DNA from 3 places in the Glutamicibacter sp. HZAU genome. Region 2 is predicted to be linked to each of the others. Evidence: predicted binding sites of a transcription regulator. Region 2 holds the regulator's gene; each other region holds the start of a gene.
The links. Region 2 encodes LexA, which represses DNA repair genes until DNA is damaged. Its sites were predicted from a motif close to TCGAACANNTGTTCGA; they were not measured.
Positions count from the first base shown of each region.

Region 1 (7,957 bases), on a different contig from region 2:
CGGCCACAGCGGGAAGGTTCGGCTCGGGTTCGAGAACGCGCTGGCGCAAATGGCTGTCTACCACCAGATCCCGCTGAGCGCCCGCATCAAGTTGCATGCTAGCGCCGCAGACATTGTCGAGGACCCTGGCGAGCGCCTGGGCCATCGGGCCGATGCGAGCATCCTGCCCGATGGTGGCCTGTCGCTGGAACTGCAGGACTACGCGCGCGCCCAGGGCAAGCGGGGCGAGTGGTCTTCGGCAGCCACCGCCTACTTCCGTGCCATGCCTTTGTCCCCGGAACCGATGCGTCGCGACTCCTTGCTGCTCAACGCCGTGGATGCCATCGTTGCCGCCGGCGAGCTGCCACGCGCGCAAACCTTTGCGCACCAGCTGTCGAGCCTGGACAGCAGCCCGGAGCGGGACGTGCTCTCCGGATACATCTCCATCCTGCAAGGCCGGGCCAATACCGCGCAGCGCTGGCTCTCCAGTGCCTGGCAGAACGCGCTGCAGGAGCAGGACAACGACGTGATGGCCGTGATCGCGCAACGCCAAGTCCTCGATTCGCTGTGCCGATTAAAGGGGCAGAAGATCATTGACTGGGCCGAGCAATCGCTGAGCCTTGCCCAGGTGGGCAGCCCGTTAGCCATTGAGAATGCGGCCATCCAGGGGCTTGGCCTGGCAATGATGGGCCGGGCCGAAGAAGGAGAGCAGCTCTTGATGGACCTGCTGGCCACCCTTCCGTCGGGAGCGCAGCGCCAGCGTGCGGAAATGTCGCTGGGCTGGGTCTACCTCGCGACCGATCGCGTCGAGCTGGCCAGGCATGAGCTTTCCTCGGCAAGCTCCACGGACTTCAGTGATGGATCGCTGCGCATCTCGCTGTGGGCCAGAGCGTGGTCGGCCCGGGCAGAATTCCTCATGGGCGATTGGGACCAAGCGCTGGAAACAGTCCGATCCGCACAAGCCCTGCAGGAACGTTCTGAAATCCAAATCCTGCGTCCGCTGATCCAGATGACCGCGGCGCAAATCCACGCGTTGCGCGGCAATTGGGAACAGGCGGATCTGCATTTGCACAAGTCGTGGGCCCGTACCGGTAGCTATGCCATCATGGAGATGCCCTACCGGATGGCGCGGGCCGAGATCCGCGGGCCGAGATCGCCGGGGCGCAGGCCAACCATGAAGAGGCCGTGCGTGCGCTGGAGCCGCTGCTACGGCTGGACCGCACCCAGGGTATTGACCAGACAGGCTTCTGGACCTGGCAGGATACATATGCCTTGGCGCTCATACGTTGTGAACGCCTTGATGAGGCCGACAATTTCATCCAGCCACTACTGGAGAGCGCCGTCGCTTCAGGCCACCAAAGCGGAGCCGTCCGCTTCCTGAGTGTGCAGGGCACCTTGCTGGCAGCTCGGGGTGATATCGACGCCGCCCGCCTTGTCTTTGAAGATGCCATCCGCCGTTTGGAGGGCGTCGGATCGGTCTACCATCGTGCGATCATCGATTTCTACTACGGCCAGTGCTTGCGCCGGGCCGGCAAGCGGGCTGAATGCGTTGCTCCGTTGACCCGCGCGCTGGCGCTTTTCACGCACTTCGATGCAACCGTGTACATTGACCGTTGCACGCGTGAGCTTCAGGCAAGCGGTACCGGGATGCTGCGCAAGGAAAGCGCCGACTGGTCGACGCTGACCGCTCAGGAACAAGCTGTTGGTTGGGTCCCCGGAAAGTAGTCCAGTGACTATGTGAGTACTCGTGTCCGACACATGGACACAGGAGGAATCACAGAAACAATGGCACGCAGACACACACCAGACCAGGTCATCGCTAAAGTCCGCCAAGGACAGAAGATGCTCAATGAAGGCCACCCGATGATCGAGGTCATCAAAGAACTGCAGATCACTGAAGCTACTTGGTACCGCTGGCTCAACCAGTACGGGTCCGAGAAGAACGCTGAAGCCAGCAAACGTACCAAGGAGCTGGCAAAGGAAAACACCCGCCTGAAGAAGCTGCTCGCTGATCGGATGCTCGCCAACGACATCCTTACCGAGGTTGCCAAGGGAAAATTCTAAGCCCCGAACCACGCCGTCGTGCCGTACGGATGGCGATGGAAAAATTTGGGGCGTCCGAACGTTTCGCATGCCAAGTTCTGGGCCAGAACCGTTCTGCGCTGCGTAAGAAGAAATCACCGATGAGCTTTGACGAAGCGCAGCTGAGAGCCGACTTGCGCGCCGTCGCGTCCGAGTATCCGGTCTGGGGCTGGCGCAAGGCCCGCTGGCACCTATTGAGCACTGAACGATGGGCAGGCACTGTCTTGAACAGCAAGCGTGTCCGACGGTTGTGGCGCGAGGAAGGCTTGGTCTGTAAGCCCAAGCGTCGAAAGAAGCGGCGCACCGGTCCAGACGCTGGGGAGCAGAAGCGGTTGACCGCCGAGTACCCGATGCATGTACTGAGCTTTGATTTCCAGTCGGATGTCACCTCCTGCGGACGTCACGTCCGCTTTTTCAATGTCATTGATGAGTACAGGAGAACGGCATTGGCGATTATTCCGCGGCGGCCTTTCAAGGCTGAGGACGTGGTGGCAGTTTTGGAAGGGATCATTGCCGAGACAGGGACCCAACCAACATTCGTGCGGTGCGATAACGGGCCTGAATTCACTGCCGGTGCGTTGGTGAACTGGTGCAACACTGTGGGGGTGTCTACTGCGTTCATTGATCCGGGCTCACCTTGGCAGAACGGTTTTATTGAGTCGTTCAATGCGCAGTTCCGACGTGAACAGCTTTCCGGAGAGATCATGGACACTATGGTGGAAGCGAGGTATTTGGCTGATGAATGGAAGGACATTTACAATCAGGAACGTCCCCATGGCTCCTTGGATGGGTTGACGCCTTCCCGGTTTTGGGATGAATGGGTTAGAGAGAATCAGTTAGCTATCGCATAGTTGCTGGACTCCTTAAAGGGACCCAACCACTGTGGCCAAGCTGGTGTGCGAAGGGGCAAGCAACCGACGTGTAGCTGAAGAACTGTATATCGGTACCAAAACAGTGCAGTACCACCTGACCAAGATCTACACGAAGCTGTCGGTCTCCAACCGTACAGAGCTTGCTGCTTTGGCACGCTTTGGCCAAGAAGAATAGTGCTTCTTGACTGATAAAAATTTTCACTCACGAACGACAGCCGAGCCATCCGCAGTGTGGCTCGTCCTGCGTGCAGTGACTGAAAATTTTTTTCATTCAAGTCGTATCGCTTGAATGGGAGGAAGACAGGACTTGATGCAGGCGGCAGCCAGCTGAGCAACGCGAATCATCGCGGTTGCTCCTGTGGGGTTATGGGTGGTGTGGCGGTTCTAGTGACTGAAAAAATTTGTCACTCAAAATTCACAGCGGGCGACCGGTGCTAGCTGGTCCCAGTGTCGGGCAGGTCTTCATCTTGGCCAAGGCCCAGCACGCGCCGCACTTCGGGGGTCAAATGCACCTTGTGAGCTGCGTCGTCCGATGTTCGCTGCGGGCAATGATCGTTGACATGATCAAAGTTCGCCACGTTGGCTACGCTCTCAGGGATCGTGATTGACCGCAGCCCGTGCGGAGACACCCACGTCTTGGAGCCATCAGGGCAGGCGAAGACCTTCCACCCTAGGGCGTGCTTGAACATCTGATGCTGCTTGCACAAGAGATGGGTGTTTCGCCGGGTCGTGTGGCCGCCTTGCCCAAACGCTTCAATGTGGTCTATTTCTGATCGGTCGGCTGGGCGACGGCAACCCGGGAAACCGCAATGCCGGTCGCGGTGACGCAGGAAATCGCGCAACCCCTGCGAAGGCCGGTATTTCTTGGGTTCCACGTCAATTGCGGCGCCCGTCCATGGGTCGGTCAGCACGCGCTGGAATGATGGAGCGTCTGCCGCGAGTTCCAACGCTACCCCGATTGGGATGGGTCCGTAGCCTTCCAGATCGGCAAGGGCGCGAGTGGGATTCGCGAGCATTTCCACGGCCGGTATCGTGATGGATACCCGTGGCTTCAGCGGCATGCCCTCCATTCCGGGCCATCCATTCAGATATACGTCTGCAAGGGCATCGGCCTCAAGCTGGGTTTGGGTGCGCGGATCTTTGGGATCAGTGCTCTGGGCGGCCACCTGCTTGATCGAATTGCGGATTGAGTGGATGACATCAGCGCGGTGATGCAACTGCAAGGTGGCCATGCCATCCTCGTCATTCCAGACCTTGACGTTGCGGGCGGCCATGGCGTCCTTCTGCCGGTTCTCGGCAGAGTCGGGGTTCAGCCGGTCATGAAGGCGGCGGGCGCGCTGGTAGACGGTCTCGTCGCTGGCGGTCCTTGCCAGAGGCAGAAGGGTCTGTTCCATGAGCGAGACTTGCCCAGGGCCGAGGTCTTGGGAGTACTTGACGATGTCGTGGGCGGCCTTGGCAGTGATCTCGCCGGCGGCCAGCGCGAGGAGCGTGGCTTTGCAGACATGGCGCAATCCTTTGGCGTGGAACATCCGCTTGCTGACTTTGCGCGGGCTTTCCCTCAACGCGACAGCCGCCTCGGCGATGAGGTTGGAGTTGATGGTCTGCTCGCTTCCACGGTCCACGCCGTAGTATGCGGCGCTCTTTCGGGCTTCAGCTTCTTCCTCTGCCGTGTGGGTATTTTCCGTGGCTATGAAATCGCTGAATGATTCGCTGACCTGTTCGACCGAATCCGCCAGCAAGACGCAGATGACAGCTTCGACGCTGCTCAGGAGGCGCTGGATCTTCTGCAAGCGTTCCAATGCGTCCCCGGGGCCGTTGACCGGGCCGGCATCATAGAGCTCATTGGCAATTTTCTTGAGGGGACCGAAGAACATCTGGTGCTCGCGCTGAGCATCGAACGGGGAGGTCTTGTGCGACTCTGTGCGGGTGCCCGGTGGTCGCAGTGGCAGGCGGTGTTCACCGTCGTTATCTTCTAAATATGCGGGAGTAGTCATGATTTACTTTCCCGCGATACATCGACTATGTGTTCTGGTTATTTTCGAATTGTGGATAACATCTCGAAAGTTTCTGCGAAAAGCCATCCATGTGGATTCTGGTGAAAAATCCCCAGTACCGGGAATGGAGCAGTGGCTGTGGTTTTATCTGCTTGCTTGAGCCAGAGGGCGTGGCGGGCGCGTCAAGGCCGCGCGGAGGCCAAGGATTCCCATGGCTGCCAGCAAGGCCAAGGCGAGGATGCTGGCGATGTGCAGGGGCTCTTCCAGATCAGCAGCAGCGCCGGCGTTCCAATCGGCAAAGGTATCGCCCACGGAGTTCATGTTGGCGAAGGAGGCGAAGAAATAGGCCGGTGCGCCGAGAGCAACGATCAGGCTCCATGTCCCAATAGCGGCCCAAGCGGGCAGCTTGCGGCCGGACCTGATGACGGAAACAAGCCAGGAAATGGCGAGGGCAATTCCGATTGCTGCGAAGACCCAACCTCCGAGCGAGTCGTAATCCTGGTCCATGGCGGCCATCTGCGCGATGGTCTCATCCAGGGGGATTCCACTGGCTGCGACCACTGCCCAATTGTTCATGAGCAGTGCGCCGTAAACCGCGTAGGCCACGATGATGGCGGCACCGGTGGTGGCTAGAAGCTTGCGCATGCCGGTAGCCTACAGCGTGCAAGCGAAATACTTGGCATTACTAGCAGCTCGTGCGCCGGGTGCCGGTATTGCATTGCAGAAGTCCGTGAAGCAGAGGCCCCGAATCGGTAAAGTGCATTATGTGCCGATCGGGAAAGCGCGGCGATCGCGCAAGCGACATCACCAAACGCTGCCATGCAGCGCCAATTGTCTATAAGGGGACTAGAAATGATCTTCACCAAGAAGGGCGACGCCGCTGTCCTGGCCAAGCTCAGTGCGGCTCCAGCACCTTATCGCGAGATTGCCGAGCGGCTGCATGCCATCATCGTGGAAAGCGCACCGTCGCTGGAGCCGATCGTCCGCTGGGGACTTCCCTTTTATGTCCGGGACGGCAAGGATGTCTGCTACATCAAGCCTGACAAGGACTTCGTTGCCTTCGGTTTTGGCGAGGTGGTGAATCCCGCCTACGAGGACGGCGCGCACATGCATCCAGTCGCGTGGACCATCACCTCGCTGGATGCTGCAACGGAAGACAGGATCCGCGAGCTGGTGAAAAAGGCGGCTGGCTGATCCAAGGCAGCGGCAACGCCCGGAGCCGTTCAAATGCACGGAAGGCCTCGGCAGGAACATTCCTGCCGAGGCCTTCCGCTTGCCTGGCCGCGCTGGGGCTTACTTGACTGGGTCGAGCACGAAGTCGTAGGTGACCTGCTTGCCGTTGCCGGATTCGGCTGGCTCCACGTCGAGCATCAGTTCCGGCTTCACCGCGGTGGCGATGTCATCGTCGTTGTGCGCGTCGCGCGGGAAGTACAGCTGGGCGGTGAACAGCTCGTGGCCCGGTGCCGAAACCTTCAGGTGCAGGTGGGCTGGGCGCCAAGCGTGCCAACCGGCGGCGGCGATCAGCTGGCCGCAGGCGCCGTCGGTCGGAATCTGGTACGGAGCCGGCTGCATCGTGTTGATCAAGTATGAATGGACTTGCCGTACTGGCAGGGAGGGATGTGGAAGAGATGGCTTATGGTCCTGCCGGCGTCGCGCCGCGGACAGCAACATGGGTAAAGCGGAACGGGAGCACCGGTGTTCTTGTCGCGGTCGGCGCCAGGTGCACGCCCAGGGGCGCTTGTTCGTCGACCGGTAGCCGGGACTAGGTTGGCGTTGAAGTCGACGAGTTCGCCGAGTTCGACGATGGCACCCGGGTCTCGATCCACTGGGACCGGGGATGCGCCATCAGCCTCAACGGATCCGGACAGCTCGGCGAGCAAGAGCTGCTGGAGCATCTCGATGGAGCGCTCCTGCTGGCGGAGCAAGGCATCAAGGCAATCGCCGAGGAGTTGAAGAGCTTGCCATGCTTCACCGAGCTGTCCTCCGATCTCAGGGCGCAGCTTCAATCTTGAAATCGCAGGTCGCACCGGCGCTTGGCAGCGGCAAGGGTCGCGGATAGGGTGTGAATGTGACGCTGGGCACATGTTCGGTGTCCGCGCAAATTCCGACGAGGCGATCCATGAAGGGGTACGCAGATGAAGGCTTATGCCCAGGGCGAGAGCGAGCCGCAGCTGATCGAAGAGACGATCGGAGCCAACTTCGAACGCACGGCGGCCCGCTTCGGCCCGGCAGAAGCACTGGTCGAAGCTTCCACCGGACGGCGCTGGAGCTGGAGCGAGCTGGACGCGCAGATTAACCGCCTGGCCAAGGGCCTGCTGGCCGCCGGCCTGCAGGCGGGGGACCGGGTGGGCATCTGGGCGCCGAACTGCGCCGAATGGGTTTTCGCGCAGTACGCCACCGCGAAAATCGGCGTCATCCTGGTCAATGTCAATCCTGCCTACCGCACCCATGAGTACGCCTACGCGGTCAACCATTCGGGGGTGCGCCTACTGCTGGCGGTCTCCGAATTCAAGACCAGCAACTACCGTGCGATGGTGGATGCGACCCGTGCCGATACCCCGCAGCTCGAGCGCGTTATCTACGTGGACACCGCGGACTTCGAGCAACTGCTGGCCGAAGGCGAGCACATCAGCGATAAGGCGCTGGCCCGGCGCTTGGCTGCCACCAAGCCGGAGGACCCGATTAACATCCAGTACACCTCGGGCACCACCGGCTACCCGAAGGGCGCGGTGCTCAGCCACCGCAACATCCTGAACAATGGCTACCAGGTCACCGGCATGATCGACCTGGACGAGCATGACCGGCTGTGCATCCCGGTCCCGTTCTACCACTGCTTCGGCATGGTCATGGGCAACCTGGGCTGCACCAGCCGGGGCACCACGATCGTCATCCCGGCCCCGGGCTTCGACGCCGAAACCACGCTGCGGGTGGTGGCCGAGGAAAAGTGCACCGGGTTGTACGGGGTGCCGACGATGTTCATCGCGATGCAGAACCATCCCAGCTTCAAGGACCACGACCTCTCCTCGCTGC
Region 1 covers NZ_SCKZ01000006.1:383,560-391,516, forward strand. Annotated here, with positions in the region: gene EKH49_RS11570 (hypothetical protein) at 1-1,360, shown strand, start outside; gene EKH49_RS11575 (hypothetical protein) at 1,363-1,704, shown strand; one part of gene EKH49_RS11580 (IS3 family transposase) at 1,765-2,038, shown strand; one part of gene EKH49_RS11580 (IS3 family transposase) at 2,038-2,912, shown strand; gene EKH49_RS11585 (response regulator transcription factor) at 2,944-3,108, shown strand; gene EKH49_RS11590 (HNH endonuclease signature motif containing protein) at 3,368-4,927, opposite strand; gene EKH49_RS11595 (hypothetical protein) at 5,072-5,572, opposite strand; gene EKH49_RS11600 (DUF1801 domain-containing protein) at 5,780-6,121, shown strand; partial or broken gene EKH49_RS11605 (dioxygenase family protein) at 6,221-6,514, opposite strand; gene EKH49_RS16720 (hypothetical protein) at 6,508-6,852, opposite strand; gene EKH49_RS11610 (AMP-binding protein) at 7,063-7,957, shown strand, end outside.
Region 1: a site for LexA is predicted at 4,949-4,964, ahead of EKH49_RS11590 (HNH endonuclease signature motif containing protein). Genes of this name have one in related genera too.

Region 2 (7,957 bases):
CAAGCCGGGCCGCCAACTGGCCGCCGAGACGCTGGATGAGATCGAGGATCTCATCAAGGCCTCCGGCGGCGGTGCACTGGCTCTGTTCACTTCGAAACGCTCCGCCGAAGAAGCGGCAAGCATCTTGCGCGAACGCCTGGACGTGGAGATCCTGTGCCAGGGCGAGGGCAGCATGAAGTCGCTGGTCGAGCAGTTCAGCAGCGAACGCGACACCTGCCTGTTCGGAACCATGACCCTGTGGCAGGGCGTGGACGTGCCAGGAGATTCCTGCCGGCTGGTCATCATCGACAAGATCCCGTTCCCGCGCCCGGACGACCCGATCTCCAAAGCCCGTTCCGAGGACGTGGCCAAGCATGGCGGCAACGGCTTCATGCAGGTGGCCGCCACCCATGCCGCGATTCGACTGGCCCAGGGCGCTGGACGCCTGATCCGTTCGGTCGGGGACAAGGGCGTGGTGGCGATCCTCGATTCGCGCATGGCCACTGCACGGTACGGCAGCTTCTTGAAAGCGACCCTGCCGCCGATGTGGCCGACTGTCGACAAGAAGGTCATCACCGGAGTTCTCCAGCGTTTGAACCCGGACGGGAAATAGCTGCAGCCAGAGCATGAACTTGAGCTGTCCTTGGACTTGGGGCAGCTCAAGTTCTTTAAGCACTATCAGCAGGATGGTTGGAGATGCACTAAGGTCTGTGACAAGAACTGATGCCGCGTGAACCGGAAGGCACCATGGAGTCCATGCAGGAATTGGCACACCAAGCCGCCATCGACACCCACCAGCGTTTCGGACGGCGCCTCTTGCGGCTGCCCGGAACCTGGATTGGGCAGAACTACAGCAGGGCGCACCGGTTGCGCGACGGAAGCTTGCTCAGCGATCTCAATGGCTGCGCGCACCCGTTTTCGGAGTGGAACTATTGGTGGCAGGCGCATTATCTGGATGCCATCATTGATGACGGCCACTCCTATCTGGCAGCAGGCGACGCGGAATCGGCGCGTGCCGAGCTGGCCCGGGCCAATCATCTGTTGCGTGGCATTCGAATTCGCAACTTCGGGATGCTGCCCAACTACTTCTTCGACGATATGGCGTGGCTTGCCTTGGCCAGCGGCCGTCTGGCGCAGTTCACGCTGGCCGTGACGGGAGAAGGAAACCACGCTGCTCGGACTGCAATGCGGGTGCTGGGAGAACAGCTTCAAGCTGGCATGGACGAGGTGCTGGGCGGCGGCCTGTACTGGTCGAAAAAACGGGATTTCAAGAATACGCCGGCCAATGGGCCGGCAGCCCTGTTCTTCGGCCGAACCGGACAGAAGGACACCGCACGGCAGGTTCTCCAATGGCTGGAGAAGAACCTGTTCAGCGCCGAGCGTGGGCTGTATTTGGACGGGCTGCGGTTGGCCAGCCAGGGGCATACGGTGGAGCCAGCGATCTATACCTATAACCAGGGCACGGTGCTAGGCGCGTTGCTTGAGCTTGGCGAGCCAGCCGATCTGGCTCACGCCCAGGTGCTGATCGATGCGACCACGCACTCGCTGTCTTCCGCGCCCGGAGTACTCGCGTTCAACCGCGGGGGAGACGGGAACCTTTTTGCCGGAATCCTGTGCCGGTATCTGGCCCTCGCCGCGAAAGATCACCGCTTGGAAGCAGCAAGCAGGGAGCAGGCCAGGCAACTGGTCACGGCAACTGCAGGCCATCTGATCGACCAGGAACCGCGCCGGCTCTCGACGGCAGTCCAGCGCTGGATGATCTTCGCCGCGGCCGCCCAGATCGAGCTCGAGGCCGGCGAGTAGCTGATTAAACGAAAATTGCGCTGGTGCCAAGCACCAGCGCAATATCCACACGAAATCTAGAGCGAGCGCATGACCGAGACGACGCGTCCCATGATCTTTGCTGCATCACCCAAAATCGGTTCGTAGCGCGAGTTCTGCGGAAGCAGCCAAGTATGCCCATCACGCTGCCGGAAGGTCTTGACGGTCGCTTCCTCGTCCAGCAGGGCTGCGACGATGTCGCCGTTGTCTGCCGTCTGCTGTCGGCGGACAACTACCCAGTCGCCGTCGCAAATCGCGGCGTCAACCATTGAATCGCCGGACACCTTGAGCATGAACAGTTCGCCGTGGCCCACGAGCTGACGAGGCAACGAGAAAACATCCTCGACGGACTGTTCTGCCAGGATCGGACCGCCAGCAGCAATACGGCCAACCAGCGGAACCATGGTGGTGTCAGCAGAAGTGCTCAGCTCAATGATCTTGGCGTCTTCGCTGGCAGCCGGCTCGACCGGCTCCGAGGCCTCGGCCTTTTCGGCATCGTCGGACAATTGCAGCGGCAGCAGGATTTCCATCGCGCGCGGACGGCGTGGGTCTCGACGGATATAGCCGAGCTTTTCCAACTGGCTCAACTGGTGGGTCACGCTCGACAGACTCTTGAGTCCGACAGCGTCGCCAATCTCACGCATCGATGGCGGATAACCGTTCTTGCCGATAGACCGCTGGATCGTCTCAAGGATCTTCTTTTGGCGAATCGTCAGCGAACGTGCATTCGATCGGGGAGTGCGTTGTGATGCTGACATGAGATTTTGCCTTCCCTAGCAATCATTCGAAAGTTTGCGTGTCCAAACTGTCGGAGCTAGATGGTGAGATGTTTTCATTGCTCGTCTACTTCGAAATCTTAGTAGATAAGCGAGCTTCTTTCAAAGATTTGTTCGAAAACTTCTGGACAAGTTCCGCGAATCTCTGTTAGAACAGATATACGAGGTTCGAACAAGTTTTCGAATCAGTTCTTTCGAATAAAAATTCGCATCACTTGAATTTCTTGAGGAGACAACGTCATGGCTACCGTCGCACTTGACTCAGATCAGACCCAAGCGCCGCTGAAAATCCGCATCAACCGCCGCGGTTGGGCTGTGCTGGTGGGGATGCCCGTTTTCGCACTCACGATCGCTGCTGCTTTCTTCTTCTCCATGTTCGCCTCTGACGCGCATGCCGCGGCAGAAGATCCTGCTGGGGTTGGAACCATCGATGTCACCGTGATCCCCGGAGATACGCTATGGAGTTTGGCTCGCGACTATGCCACCGGTTACGACGTGACTTCCGCAGTTGGCCACATCGCGGAGCTCAACGCCTTGGACGGCAGCGAAATCCAGGTTGGAGATACCTTGTCGATTCCGGTCCTTGCCGGCTAGCTTCCCCCGCTGTCCAGTGTTTGTTACCTGCAGCCGTAGCGGATTCACTGGCGGGCTCGCTGCGCACGTAGACTTGATGCGTGAATGACCGCAGTGAACTTTTGAGTCAGCTGCCCTTGCGTGAGAATCTCCGCGGGCTATCCCCTTATGGCGCACCGCAAATTGACGTGCCGATCCAGTTGAACGTCAACGAGAACACCCATCCGTTGCCACCGGTAGTCGTAGACGCCATTGCCCAGGAAGTGGCCAAGGCAGCGGCAACTCTGAATCGCTATCCCGACCGCGAGTTCACCGAGCTTCGTGAACTTCTTGCCGATTACCTCGGCCACTCGCTCACCAAGGAGAACATCTGGGCCGCGAACGGTTCGAATGAAATCCTGCAGCAGATCCTGCAAGCCTTCGGTGGTCCAGGCCGTACCGTGATGAGCTTCGGCCCCACCTACTCCATGTACCCGCTGTTGGCCAGTGGTACTGATACCACCTATATCGCCGGTGAACGCGCCGAGGATTTCACCCTGTCCGCCGAATCTGCAGCCGCGCAGGTCCGCGAGCACAAGCCGAATATCGTGTTCCTGTGCTCGCCGAACAACCCCACCGGCACCGCGCTTGGCCTTGATGTCATCACGGCCGTGTACGAAGCCATGAGCGAGCACAACGGCATGGTGATCGTTGACGAGGCGTACGCCGAATTCTCCTTGGCCAGCACCAAGTCCGCACTGAGCCTGCTTGAAGGCCGCCAGCGATTGATCGTCTCGCGCACCATGTCCAAGGCATTCGGCCTGGCCGGCGCACGCGTCGGCTACCTGGCCGCTGCGCCAGAGGTCACCGATGCCATCCGCTTGGTGCGGCTGCCGTACCACCTGTCGGCCGTGACCCAGGCAACGGCGATCGCCGCCTTGAAGAACATCGAGTTGCTCCTGGCGCAGGTCGAAGACATCAAGTCCCAACGTGACCGCATCGTCGCGCGCTTGAAGGAACTGGGCCTGAAGCCATCGGTCTCCGACTCCAACTTCGTCTTCTTCGGTGGCGTCGAAGACCCCCACGCTATTTGGGAAGGCCTGTTGGAAGCCGGCATCATCATCCGCGACAATGGAATTCCGGGGACCTTGCGTGTTACGGCCGGAACAGAATCAGAAACCACAGCCTTCTTGGAACGACTTGCCGAACTGCTCGGCTCGCAGAAGTAATCAAAGACAAGCGAAGGAAGACATGTCTGCCGAATTGATTGGCGCACGTCGCGCCCGCATGGAACGCGTGACCAGCGAATCGTCCGTATTCGTTGAATTGGATCTCGATGGAACCGGCGTCTCGGAGATCAGCACCTCGGTGCCGTTCTATGACCACATGCTGACTGCGCTCTCCAAGCATTCGCTCATCGACCTCACCGTGCGTGCTACCGGCGATACCCACATCGATGTCCACCACACCGTTGAGGACACCGCGATCACCATCGGCGAAGTGCTGCGCGTGGCGCTGGGCAACAAGGCAGGCATCCGCCGCTTCGGCACCTCCTACGCTCCGCTGGACGAGGCGCTGTCCCGTTCAGTCGTCGATGTCTCGGGCCGGCCATACCTCGTGCACTCCGGCGAGCCTGCTGGCCAGGAATACCACTTGATCGGCGGGCACTTCACCGGCTCGATGACCCGCCACGTCTTCGAAGCCATCACCTTCCACGCACAGATCTGCGCTCACATCGAGGTGCTCTCGGGCCGCGACCCGCACCACATTGTCGAAGCGCAATTCAAGTCCTTCGCCCGCGCCTTGCGCGAAGCCGTAGAGCGCGATGAGCGCATGGGCGACAAGATCCCATCCACGAAGGGTGCCCTGTAAGTGGAGAAGAAAACAGTAGTTGTCCTGGACTACGGTTCAGGCAACGTCCGTTCCGCCGTGCGCGCCTTGGAAGCCGCCGGCGCCGAGGTGGAACTGACCGCAGACCCGAAGAAGATCGTGGCTGCCGACGGACTGGTAGTCCCGGGAGTCGGCGCCTACGCCTCGGTCATGGAGCAGTTGACCGCAACCGGTTCCCTGCGCTGGATCGGTCGCCGCATCGCCGGTGGCCTGCCGGTCTTGGGGATCTGCGTGGGCCACCAGGTCTTCTTTGAAGAAGGCGTGGAGCATGGGGTGAAAACCGAAGGCATCGGCGAATGGCCGGGCAAGGTTGAACGCCTCCAGTCGGATGTCATTCCGCACATGGGCTGGAACACGGTGCGCCCGCCGGAAGGATCCAAGCTTTTCGCAGGCATCGAGGACGAGCGATTCTACTTCGTGCACTCCTACGCTGTGCAGAAATGGGAATTCGACGTCACCCAGCCGGCGATGACCCCGCCGCAGGTGACCTGGTCGACGCACGGGACGCCATTCGTGGCCGCCGTCGAAAACGGCCCGCTCTCGGCAGTCCAGTTCCACCCGGAGAAGTCCGGCGACGCTGGCGCACAGCTGCTGCGCAACTGGTTGGGGACACTCTAGGCATGTGGAGCCTCATCTTGGGTGTTATCGGGGCCTTCCTGATCGGCGGGGCCATTTCGCTGAAGAACCAGAAGGCCCATATTTCATGGATCATCGCGCTCTGGGTGCTTGCAGGCATGAGCCTGATCGCAGCCTGGGCCCTGACCTACTAACCACTTTTTACTTCTTCACTAAGGACATCATGAGCGAGCAACCAATCCTCGAACTCCTGCCTGCGGTAGATATCGCCGGCGGCCAGGCAGTGCGCCTGGTCCAGGGCGAAGCCGGTTCCGAGACCGGATACGGCGACCCGCTGGAAGCTGCGCTTTCCTGGCAGAACGCCGGGGCCGAATGGCTGCACCTGGTTGACCTGGACGCAGCCTTCGACCGCGGAAGCAATGTCGAGATCGTCCAGCGCATTGCCAAGGAACTGAACATCAAGGTCGAGCTCTCCGGCGGCATCCGCGACGACGCCTCCCTGGAACGTGCACTGGAATTCGGTGCTACCCGCGTCAACCTCGGTACCGCCGCACTGGAAAACCCGGAATGGACGAAGCAGGCCATCGCCCGCCACGGCGACAAGATCGCCGTGGGCATGGACGTGCGCGGAACCACCTTGTCCGGCCACGGCTGGACCAAGGACGGCGGCGACCTGTGGGACGTCCTAGCTCGCTTGGAAGACGCCGGATGCGCCCGCTATGTTGTCACCGACGTGACCAAGGACGGCACGCTGCGCGGTCCAAACGTTGAACTGCTGCGCGAAATCGCTGCCAAGACCAGCAAGCCGATTGTCGCCTCGGGCGGCATCTCCTCGCTCGAAGACCTCCGCGTCTTGCGTGAGCTGGTTCCTGAAGGCATCGAAGGCGCCATCATGGGCAAGGCGCTGTACTCAGGCCAGTTCACCTTGCAAGAAGCGCTCGATGTGGCAGGCCGCCGCTAGGCACCAAGCACCATCCGCGAAAGGCGATTCAGAAGCTCCCTGCTTCTGAATCGCCTTTCCATTTGTGAAGCCAGATTCCTGCAATACCTTCTCCTGGCAGCGATGGCGCACAGCCGGCAGGGGATGAAATCTGAAATGCCCCGCTCGGGGTGTCCAAGCTCATGAATGCAGTTTTGGAACTTCCTGCCAACAACCTCGAAACCACCGATAGCATGGAGCTATGAGCACCGAGCAACCTGAATCTGCACCCAAACGCCATCTGCCGGGACATATTGTCGCTGCGCTGGCGCAGGCAGGTTCAAAAACCGACTCTGCCGGCCAGGATTGGGAAGGCCGCGACCTGAGCGGCGAAGGCAACCCCCTGCATAACTTCGACAAGGACGACGGCAAGGCCGACGCCAATGTCGTTGCCGCTTTGGCAGCCTTGCGAGCCGGCACCGCGGGGGAGGGCGAAGTGCATCAATCCTTGTCACAGGCGCGCGTTTTCGTTGCGGTGGTCGCCCAGCTCGGTGAAGAAGCGATGACTGAACACGGCTTCGCCTCCGATAAGGAAGCCGATATGGCGCTGGTGAAGATCAAGGCTCCGGATGGCCGCATGGCCCTGCCGATCTTCACCACAGTTGAACGGCTTCAGACGTGGCACAAGGAAGCCCGGCCGGTGGCGGTCTACGCCCCGCGGGCGGCCCTCTCGGCAGTCAGCGAGGAATGCCAGCTGCTGGTCCTCGATCCCGGAAGCGATTTCACCTTCGTGCTTCGACGACCCGGGGTCTGGAACCTGGCTAAGCAGATCGAGTGGATTCCGAGTTATCAGAATCAGCAGATCGCCAACCTGGTGCAGGATGCAACCGAAGGCTTCAGCCAGTTGCAGACCGTCAAGGTTGCCCCGGGCAGGGGAGTCGGCTCCCGCAGCAAGGACGGGCAAGTTGTCCTTGGCGGAGGTTCCGGACCGGAACTCAACCTGCAGTTCGTCTTTGCTCCTGGAACGAGCGAGAACGACGCACGCGAGGCAACTCGCGCAATCCACGGGCGTTTGTCCCAGAACACCGAATTCGCTGAAGCAGTGGATTCCCTCGAACTCAGTTTGCACAGCGCGCCGAGCTAGACCGGCGGGCTCCTTTTGACCAGATAAGGAACTTTCCGGGCATGAAAAGCTATTGGCAGATCCTGCGCCAGCCGCAGATCTCACTGTTGTTGCTGATTGGCATGATTGCCCGCCTGCCGCACTCTGCCTTGAGCATGCTGCTGCTCCTGCATCTGGTGAACAACCTCGACCAATCCTGGGTTTCAGCGGGCCTGGTCACGGCAGTCATGACCCTGGGCATCGCCATCGGCGCCCCCTGGCGCGGAGCCCGCGTGGATGTCTGGGGACTGCGCCGCGCGATGATCCCCTCGGTGATCGTCG
Region 2 covers NZ_SCKZ01000002.1:428,271-436,227, forward strand. Annotated here, with positions in the region: gene EKH49_RS04590 (ATP-dependent DNA helicase) at 1-592, shown strand, start outside; gene EKH49_RS04595 (glycoside hydrolase family 76 protein) at 736-1,782, shown strand; gene lexA (transcriptional repressor LexA) at 1,839-2,558, opposite strand; gene EKH49_RS04605 (LysM peptidoglycan-binding domain-containing protein) at 2,817-3,170, shown strand; gene EKH49_RS04610 (histidinol-phosphate transaminase) at 3,251-4,357, shown strand; gene hisB (imidazoleglycerol-phosphate dehydratase HisB) at 4,380-5,000, shown strand; gene hisH (imidazole glycerol phosphate synthase subunit HisH) at 5,001-5,636, shown strand; gene EKH49_RS16675 (hypothetical protein) at 5,639-5,788, shown strand; gene priA (bifunctional 1-(5-phosphoribosyl)-5-((5-phosphoribosylamino)methylideneamino)imidazole-4-carboxamide isomerase/phosphoribosylanthranilate isomerase PriA) at 5,818-6,555, shown strand; gene EKH49_RS04630 (SseB family protein) at 6,776-7,657, shown strand; gene EKH49_RS04635 (MFS transporter) at 7,699-7,957, shown strand, end outside.

Region 3 (7,957 bases), on a different contig from region 2:
CGGTAGATCTCATGGCGGCGTGCGGATTCCACATCGATGTCGATATCCGGCAAGGTGGTGCGGGTATCGGAGAGGAAGCGTTCGAACACCAGGTCGTGGGTTAGCGGGTTCACCTGGCTGATGCCCAGCAGGTAGTTCACCAGCGAGGAAGCGCCGGAGCCGCGGGCGGCCACGCGGATTCCCATGCCGGTGATCAGCTTGACGGTTTCGGCGACAGTCAGGAAATACCCGGCGAAGTCCAGCCGGTCGATCACCCCGAGTTCCCGGGCCAGGCACTCTTCAACCAGGTTCGGGTCCGCATCGCCCAAGAGCCCTGGCACCGCACCGTAGACGCGGCTGGTGAGCTCTTGCATGGCCGGGCGATCCAAGCCGAGGACCTTGGCCTCGGGGATGACCGGTTTCTTCCATCCGAGATCGGCCACCGGGTCGGCCGCAGCCCATTCGGCGAGCGCTTCGGTTTCCCGCAAGAGCTGGTGCGCCCAGCTTCTTTCGGTGGCTTGGCCGATTTCCTTGGCCAGCTGGCGCATCTCTTGCGGGGTTTTCAGCCAGCCTTGGCCATTGGGTTGGCAGGAGTCCAGGTTCTTCAGGCTGTGCAGGGCGCGCGCCGAGTCCAGGATGTCTGCGGTGACCGCCCCGTCGGGGTCCACGTAGCGGACGGCATTGGTGAGCACTGCCTTGATCCCCCGCTCGTGGGCGTAGCGCAGCAAGCGGGCTGCTTCGCCGAGGCTGTAGCGCGATCCGGGACTGGACAGGTGCGTGGTGATCTCCACGCGCAGCATCTTTCCCAGCCGCTTCTTCCAGTTGGCAAGCAGCGCCCGGGCATGGGCATAGTTTCCCTTGAGGATTGCACGGGCCACGTCCGATTCCCCGCCGAGCAGGACCATCAGGTTTCCGCTGGCGCCCAGGTGCGCCAGCTGCCCGGCTCCCAGGCCCGGAACACCATGCGCAGTGCCATGCGCAGTGCCATGCGCGAGGGTGATGGCCCGGCACAGTGCCGCATACCCGGCGCCATTGCAGCGCCCACGGGCCAGCAGGACAATCCGCCCTTGGGCTTCCCCGTGGCTATCGAGCATCGCAAGGTTCACCCCGAGAATCGGATGCAGGCCTTCTGCCATGCAGGCTGCCACATGCTTGACCGTCCCATACAGCCCATCCCGGTCAGTCAGCGCAAGCATCTGCGCCCCCTGTGCCTTGGCCGCCTGGGCCAGCTGCTTTGGGTGCGAGACGCCGTAATGGGCGCTATATGAAGAACTGACGTTCAGATGGGTAAAGCTCATGGAGGTCCTTCGAAAATATGTTCCCCTGCCGGGACATCAGGCGCTGCGGGCCAGCGAGCCATGCACGCGCACCAGGCGCCACCGCTCAGTTTGCGCATCAAAACTCACATCAACGCTGCGCACTTGGCTGGATCCGCGCACGGCGACCAGCTGCAGGCGCCACATCTCATAGTCGGCAATCCCCGCACCAGCCCCGCGGGGAATCCGCAGGTTCTCGTCCCACCATTTGCGGCGCTCGAACCAGCGCTGCGGTTCGGCCACCAAGCGATAGTCCTGCCCCTGCCAGCTCACGCGCAACGGCATTCCATTCGCTGCGCGAGCTACCTCGATCGACTCGGTGAACATCCCCACGTGCGCACTCCTTACCTAGTAGAACTATTCTATTCGAACACGTGTTCGAATGACAGTTACACTAGTCAGCGCGACCGACAGTTTGGGTTAGCCGAGCGCAGCGGCTCGCAGCGCCGACGGGCTGGCTGAATACGCCCTGCGAAAGGCCGTGCTGAACGCAAATGGCGAGGTACCCGATGGGAGCGGTGCCCCGCTGGCTATCGGAGCCTGAGCCCGAGGCGCAGCCCTTGCACCGTCACATACTTTCCGGGAAACCCGTGGCGCACCTGCGCAAATTGGCTCTGGGCGAAACAGCCTGCGTCATTGTGTCACGAATGTTCCATAAGCGACTGGGACACCGATAGCATCGAGACAGCAACAGTCAATCGTTCCAGGAGCTAAATCCCATGCCTCATAAGGTCAAAGCCGTTGTTTCCCGCGCCAAGGATGCGCCGGTAGAGGTCCTCGACATCATCGTTCCGGACCCGGGTCCCGGAGAAGTAGTCGTCGACGTGCTCACCACCGGTGTCTGCCACACCGACTTGCACTACAAGCTCGGCGGCATCGGCGACGAGTACCCCTACCTGCTGGGCCACGAGTCCACCGCAGTCGTCAGCCAGATCGGCGAGAACGTCACCAACGTGAAGGTCGGCGACCGGGTGATCCTGAACTGGCGTGCAGTCTGCGGCCAGTGCCGCGCCTGCGCCAAGGGCGAGCCGAAGTACTGCTTCAATACCTTCAATGCCACCCAGAAGATGACCCTCGAGGACGGCACCGAGCTGTCGGCCGCCCTGGGCATCGGCTCCTTCGCCGAGAAGACCCTGGTCCACTCCGGCCAGTGCACCATCGTGGATGAAGAAGCGGATCCGGCAGCCGTCGGCCTGCTCGGCTGCGGCATCATGGCCGGCATCGGCGCGGCGATCAACACCGGCGAAATCAAGCGCGGCGAGTCCGTTGCCGTGATCGGTTGCGGTGGCGTCGGAGCCGCCGCCATCGCCGGCGCGCAGCTGGCCGGCGCGACCACCATCATCGCGGTGGACGTCAACCCTGACAAGCTGGAAACCGCGAAGACCTTCGGCGCCACCCACACCGTGGATTCCTCGAAGGTCGACGCCGTAGAAGCCATCCAGGAACTGACCGGCGGCTTCGGCGCCGATGTGGTGATCGACGCGGTAGGCCGTCCGGAAACCTACAAGCAGGCCTTCTACGCCCGCGATCTCGCCGGCCGCGTGGTGCTGGTGGGCGTCCCGACCCCGGAGATGAAGCTCGAGCTGCCGTTGCTGGACGTCTTCGGCCGCGGCGGCTCGCTGAAGAGCTCGTGGTACGGCGACTGCCTGCCAAGCCACGACTTCCCGATGCTTGTCGAGCAGTACAAGCTCGGCCGCCTGGATCTGGACTCCTTCGTCACCGAACGCATCAAGATCGATGAAATCGAAGAAGCGTTCAAGAAGATGCATGAAGGCACCGTGCTGCGTTCGGTGGTGGAACTCTAATGGCTGCCCGCATCGAGAACGTCGTCACCTCCGGCACTTTCTCGCTGGATGGCGGCACCTGGGATGTCGATAACAACGTCTGGATCATCGGCGATGATTCCGAGGTCATGGTGATCGACCCGGCACACGATGTTGCCAAGATCCGCGAAGCCGTGGGCGATCGCGAGGTCATGGCCGTGCTGCTGACCCACGGGCACGACGACCACATCCGCGCCGCCGGCGAATTCGCCGACGCCGTAGATGCACCGCTGTTCCTGAACCCGGAAGACCGCATGCTCTGGGAAGCTGTCTACCCTGAGCGCGACGTGGACGCAGAAATCAGCGAAGGCGATTCATTCACCATCGCCGGCACCTCGCTGACCGCGCTGCACACCCCGGGGCACTCGCCAGGTTCAACCTGCTTCTATGCAGAAGACCTCGGCGTGCTGTTCAGCGGCGACACCCTGTTCAACGGCGGGCCGGGTGCCACTGGGCGCAGCTACTCCAGCTTCGAGACGATCATTGAATCGATCCGTACCAAGCTGCTGGTGCTGCCAGCTGAAACGGTGGTCAATACCGGTCACGGCGATGCCACTTCCATCGGCGCCGAAGCGCCGAACCTGGATGAATGGATCAAGCACGGGCACTGACCCGCGACAGCGATTCCACCAAATGGCGGCAGCAGCCGGCCTGCGGGCCGGCTGCTGCCGCCATCCTTGTTTCCCGCACCATCGATGGAATAATGAATCCATGCCTGAAACGCATTTGCGGATCCAGAGAACGGCAGGCTATGGCGGCCTTGCCGGCCTGCTCTGCGGCCTCGTCTTGATCTGGCACGACGGCCGCCAACCGGTGGCCGCTGCCGCAGATAGCTTCCATTCGGCCGCAGGAGCGATCTCGCAGTCGCCGAGCCCGGTGCTTCTTGCCGGAGGAGCGCTGCTGTTCTTCGGCGTCGTCACTCTCTGCTTGGCTGCCGGGATCCTCCTGATGCGCCGCACCCTGGCGGTGCGCCCCCTCAGAGTCGTGCCCTGGATCCTGGCCGCGCTCGCCTTGGCCTTGTTCCTGGCAGGGGCCGGGTTGAAGATCTGGGATACGCTGCAGCCAGTGCCTTTGGGATGGTTCGCCTACGAGCCGCTGACGCGCGCACAGCTGTCCTCGCTGGCCACCTCCCCGGCGGGCGTTGCCGCTCGGCGGCTGATGGGACTGGGGCTGGCAGTATTCGCAATGGCCAACGGCGCCTGGATGGTGAAGCACGCCGCCCGGCACCAGCGCTAGAACAGCGAGTTGCTGTGCGCTTCGATCAGCTCCGGAGAGTTGTTGCGCACATTGCCGACAGCGTTGTCGACCTCATGCATGGTCCATTCTGAAGCCACATCGAACGCTTCTGCACGAATCTGCTCGATCAGTCCTTCGCCATCTTCCTCGGCAGGGTTCATCCATCGGCCCATCATCTCCTTGCCCAGCGGAATGGGTAGGCGGTCGTGCAGGCCGGCAAGTTCGCCGAGCACCCCTGGTTCTTCTGCCGAAGGCGAGTCCATGGTCATGATCGAGGTGGAAAGAATCCAGGATCCGTCCTCGTCCTTCCACCATTCGTAGAGGCCGGCGAAGAATATCAGCTTTCCATCCTCGCGGTGCACATAGAACGGACGCTTCTTGCTGCCTTCCTTCTTCCACTCGTAATAGCCTTCCACCGGGACCACCGCACGGCGCTTCTTCACCGCGGAACGGAAGGTCGGCTTGGTGCTGGCGGTCTCGCTGCGCGCGTTGAAGGCACGCACCCCAACCGAAAGCTCCTTCGCCCAACCTGGCACCAGCCCCCACCGGGCTACATGGACCTGGCGGTGCAGATCATCGCCGATCAGCCGCTCGAGCACAATCGGCACATCGGTGGTTGGCGCAACGTTCCATGACTGGCGCAATTCCAGGTTGTCGTCAGCTTCGGCCTCGGCCTCCGCCACCAGATCGCCGATAGCTTTGGCCATCACATATCGTCCGCACATCGCTTGCCCCCTAGTCCGGCCTCAAGGAAAATCTGCTCCCCAGTCTAGCGAGCAGCGTCCGAGAATTCAGCGAACTTTTTCCGGCCAGCCGGGAACAAAGTCAACATGCGTGCCGTTACACCAACTATGAGCAATGAATTGAACCTTGACCAGTACGTTCCCGCTGCCGGCGGAGTCACCATGTTCACCACCAGCTGGTGCGGCTACTGCCGCAACCTCAAGCGCCTGATGGACCAGAAGGGTGTCGCCTACACCGAGGTGAATATCGAAGAAGTTGAAGGCACCGCGGAGATCGTCGAGTCGTTCAACAACGGCAACCAGACCGTGCCAACCCTGATTTTCCCGGACGGCACCGCAGCCACCAACCCGCGCATCGACGAGGTTGTCCAGCGCGTCGGGGCATAGTTCCAGCTGCAAAACCACGCATCGGCACTCCAAGCGGGTGCCGATGCCTTTTTAATCTGCGCTATGCGCCGTGCAACGTTGCGTGCTCGCGGTATTCCTCGAGCAAGGCGGAAATAAATGCTTCAGTGGTGACCCCTGCGAGCAAATCGTTCGCCGCGCCCACAGTCGTCGGATCCATGGGTACACCCATGGCTTGGTAGACCTCATCGAGGACCTGGCGCAAGGACGCAGAATCCTCGACAACAAAGACCGATGAGAACAGCCATGCGCCGGAAACTACACGCTGAGCCGTGCCAACCAGCTTCACTGGATAGTTGCGCGGCGAGTTCCCATCCGGCAAGCCGTGCACCGAGTAGTCCCCCGGACAATACTCCCCCGGGATCGGCCCGACCTGCGCATTCACGCCAAGGCGCTGGAAAGCGTTGGCATACACCCGGGCAAATACTTCGAAACGCGTCTGCTGGTGCATCACTGCTTCGGCTTCAGGCTCAATGTGGTCAACAATTAGTGTGCCGCGGTGATACGCTGCGGCCCGGCCGCCGGCTTTGCGCACCAATGGCGCGAAGCCGTGCTGCTGCGCCACCTCCCGAGCCGCCTCATAACCATCCAGCCGCACATCACGCTGGCCGAAAGCCATGGTCGGGTCTGGGCGATAGAGCCGCAGCAGGGAGCCTTTTTCGCCCGATTGGACGTCGCGCAGCAGCTGCACTCCGCGTTCTAGGTCAGCTGCCGGGTCTCCGCTCGGAACTTCGATTTCCACGGATAACGGCGCATCTGACTGGGCATTCCACAAACTCATGAAACTGAGTCTAATTCAGCGAAACGCTTCAGGTGGAGTAGATGTCACAGCAGCTGATTGCCGAAGGCAGGCATTTCTGGGCCATAATGAAAGGCGTGCCAAATTCTTCAACCCCTGTCATCCTGATTGCCGGGCCGTCCGGATCCGGCAAGTCCTATCTCGCGTCGAAATTCGGCCAGCCCCATCTGCCGCTGGACGAGTTCTACCGCCAGATCAGCGAAGACGGGAATCCCGTGCGGTTCCCTCGCACCGGTTACGGAGAAATCGACTGGGACGATTCGGCTACCTGGAATCAGGAAGCCGCGCTGCAGGCAATCGATGATTTGCTCAAGCGCGGCAGCACCATGGTTCCCAACTACTCCATCGCGACCTCGAGCTACACCGGGCATCGAGAAATCTCCTGCGCAGGTGGCCCGATCGTCGCCGAAGGCATTTTCCTCTACGAAATCCTTGAACCGCTGCGCGCCAAGGGCATTAATGTCCAGGCCTACTACGTCGACGAACCGGCACTGGTAACCGCTCTTCGTCGATTCGTGCGCGACGTGGCACAGCGCCGGAAGCCGATCTTGTTCTTGGTCAAGCGCGGCTATGCACTTTTCCAGGCCCACGGTGCAGACCGGGAAAAGTACCGCGAGCGTGAGTTCACGCTGAAGTCCAAGCCAGAGCTCAAGAAGCTGCTGGCCAAGCTTTCAACCGGCGCATCGAACTAGCGCGAACGAACCGTCAAGATCTGTTCGGCGCGGCCGAACGGGCCAGTTTCATCGTGCAGTACCGTTGAGGTCAGTCCGATGCCGTCGGTGCCGAAGCTCTGCTGGACATCCAGGCCCAGCCACTTGCCTTCCGGCATGCGGTACATGTGGATCTGGAGATCCACGTTCGGGTAGATCCAGGTCCCTTCATTCGGATCCACGCGTGGCACCACACCGTTGGCCGTGTCGATCATTCCCACCAGACTGGACAGCGCTGTAGCGTCCGCCGTGTCTACCAGCGCATAGGGCGTACGCAGCCATGCAACACCTCGGCCCGGGCGCAGCTCGTCGCCGGCGCGCATCTCGATGGATTTGATGTAGCCGCCGGGCCACTGCTCACTGATGTTTCGAACCGTGCAGGCATCGGGGCCCGGGATTTGCTGATCTTCGATCCCTGCCACAGCACTGGTGTCGCTCTTGATGACTCGCCACGCGCGTGCAACGATGCTGGTGCGGCCCTTGGCAGTCATCTCCGCCTCGATCAATTCAATCGTCCGGCCCGGTCGGACCATTCGCGTTGCGATCTCGAATTCCCCGGCATGGATAAGACCGTGGATCTCATAGCTGATCCGTGCGATGCGCATGTCGTCGCGGGGTTGGAAATTTTCCAGGGCGTAAGCCAGGATGCCAGAGGCGGGAGCCATATGCTGCTCATGCGGATTCCACGCACCCTGGGAATGCCACGACGAGCGATAGCGCCCTTCGCCCAGTGCTTCAAAATAGAAATCGCCATCAGCTAGGGTCTGTTCAAGCTCCTCGTTGAGCTGGTGCGTCATCGTTGCCCTCCCGGCATCACGGTGTTCAATACTCTGCCCTCAGGCTATCCAAGAGTAATAGAATTCACTAAACTAGCCGGCTGTGTCGTGCTCATGGGCTCGTTGGCCGGCATGATCCATGATTCCGAGCACCTCGGCAATGCCATTGA
Region 3 covers NZ_SCKZ01000013.1:37,876-45,832, reverse strand. Annotated here, with positions in the region: gene EKH49_RS15780 (DNA polymerase III subunit alpha) at 1-1,277, opposite strand, end outside; gene EKH49_RS15775 (DUF6504 family protein) at 1,314-1,622, opposite strand; gene EKH49_RS15770 (S-(hydroxymethyl)mycothiol dehydrogenase) at 2,015-3,100, shown strand; gene EKH49_RS15765 (MBL fold metallo-hydrolase) at 3,100-3,729, shown strand; gene EKH49_RS15760 (hypothetical protein) at 3,830-4,354, shown strand; gene EKH49_RS15755 (SOS response-associated peptidase) at 4,351-5,079, opposite strand; gene EKH49_RS15750 (glutaredoxin domain-containing protein) at 5,206-5,484, shown strand; gene EKH49_RS15745 (lipoate--protein ligase family protein) at 5,546-6,283, opposite strand; gene EKH49_RS15740 (uridine kinase family protein) at 6,370-6,993, shown strand; gene EKH49_RS15735 (thioesterase family protein) at 6,990-7,808, opposite strand; gene EKH49_RS15730 (helix-turn-helix domain-containing protein) at 7,881-7,957, opposite strand, start outside.
Region 3: a site for LexA is predicted at 1,662-1,677, ahead of EKH49_RS15775 (DUF6504 family protein). Genes of this name have one in related genera too.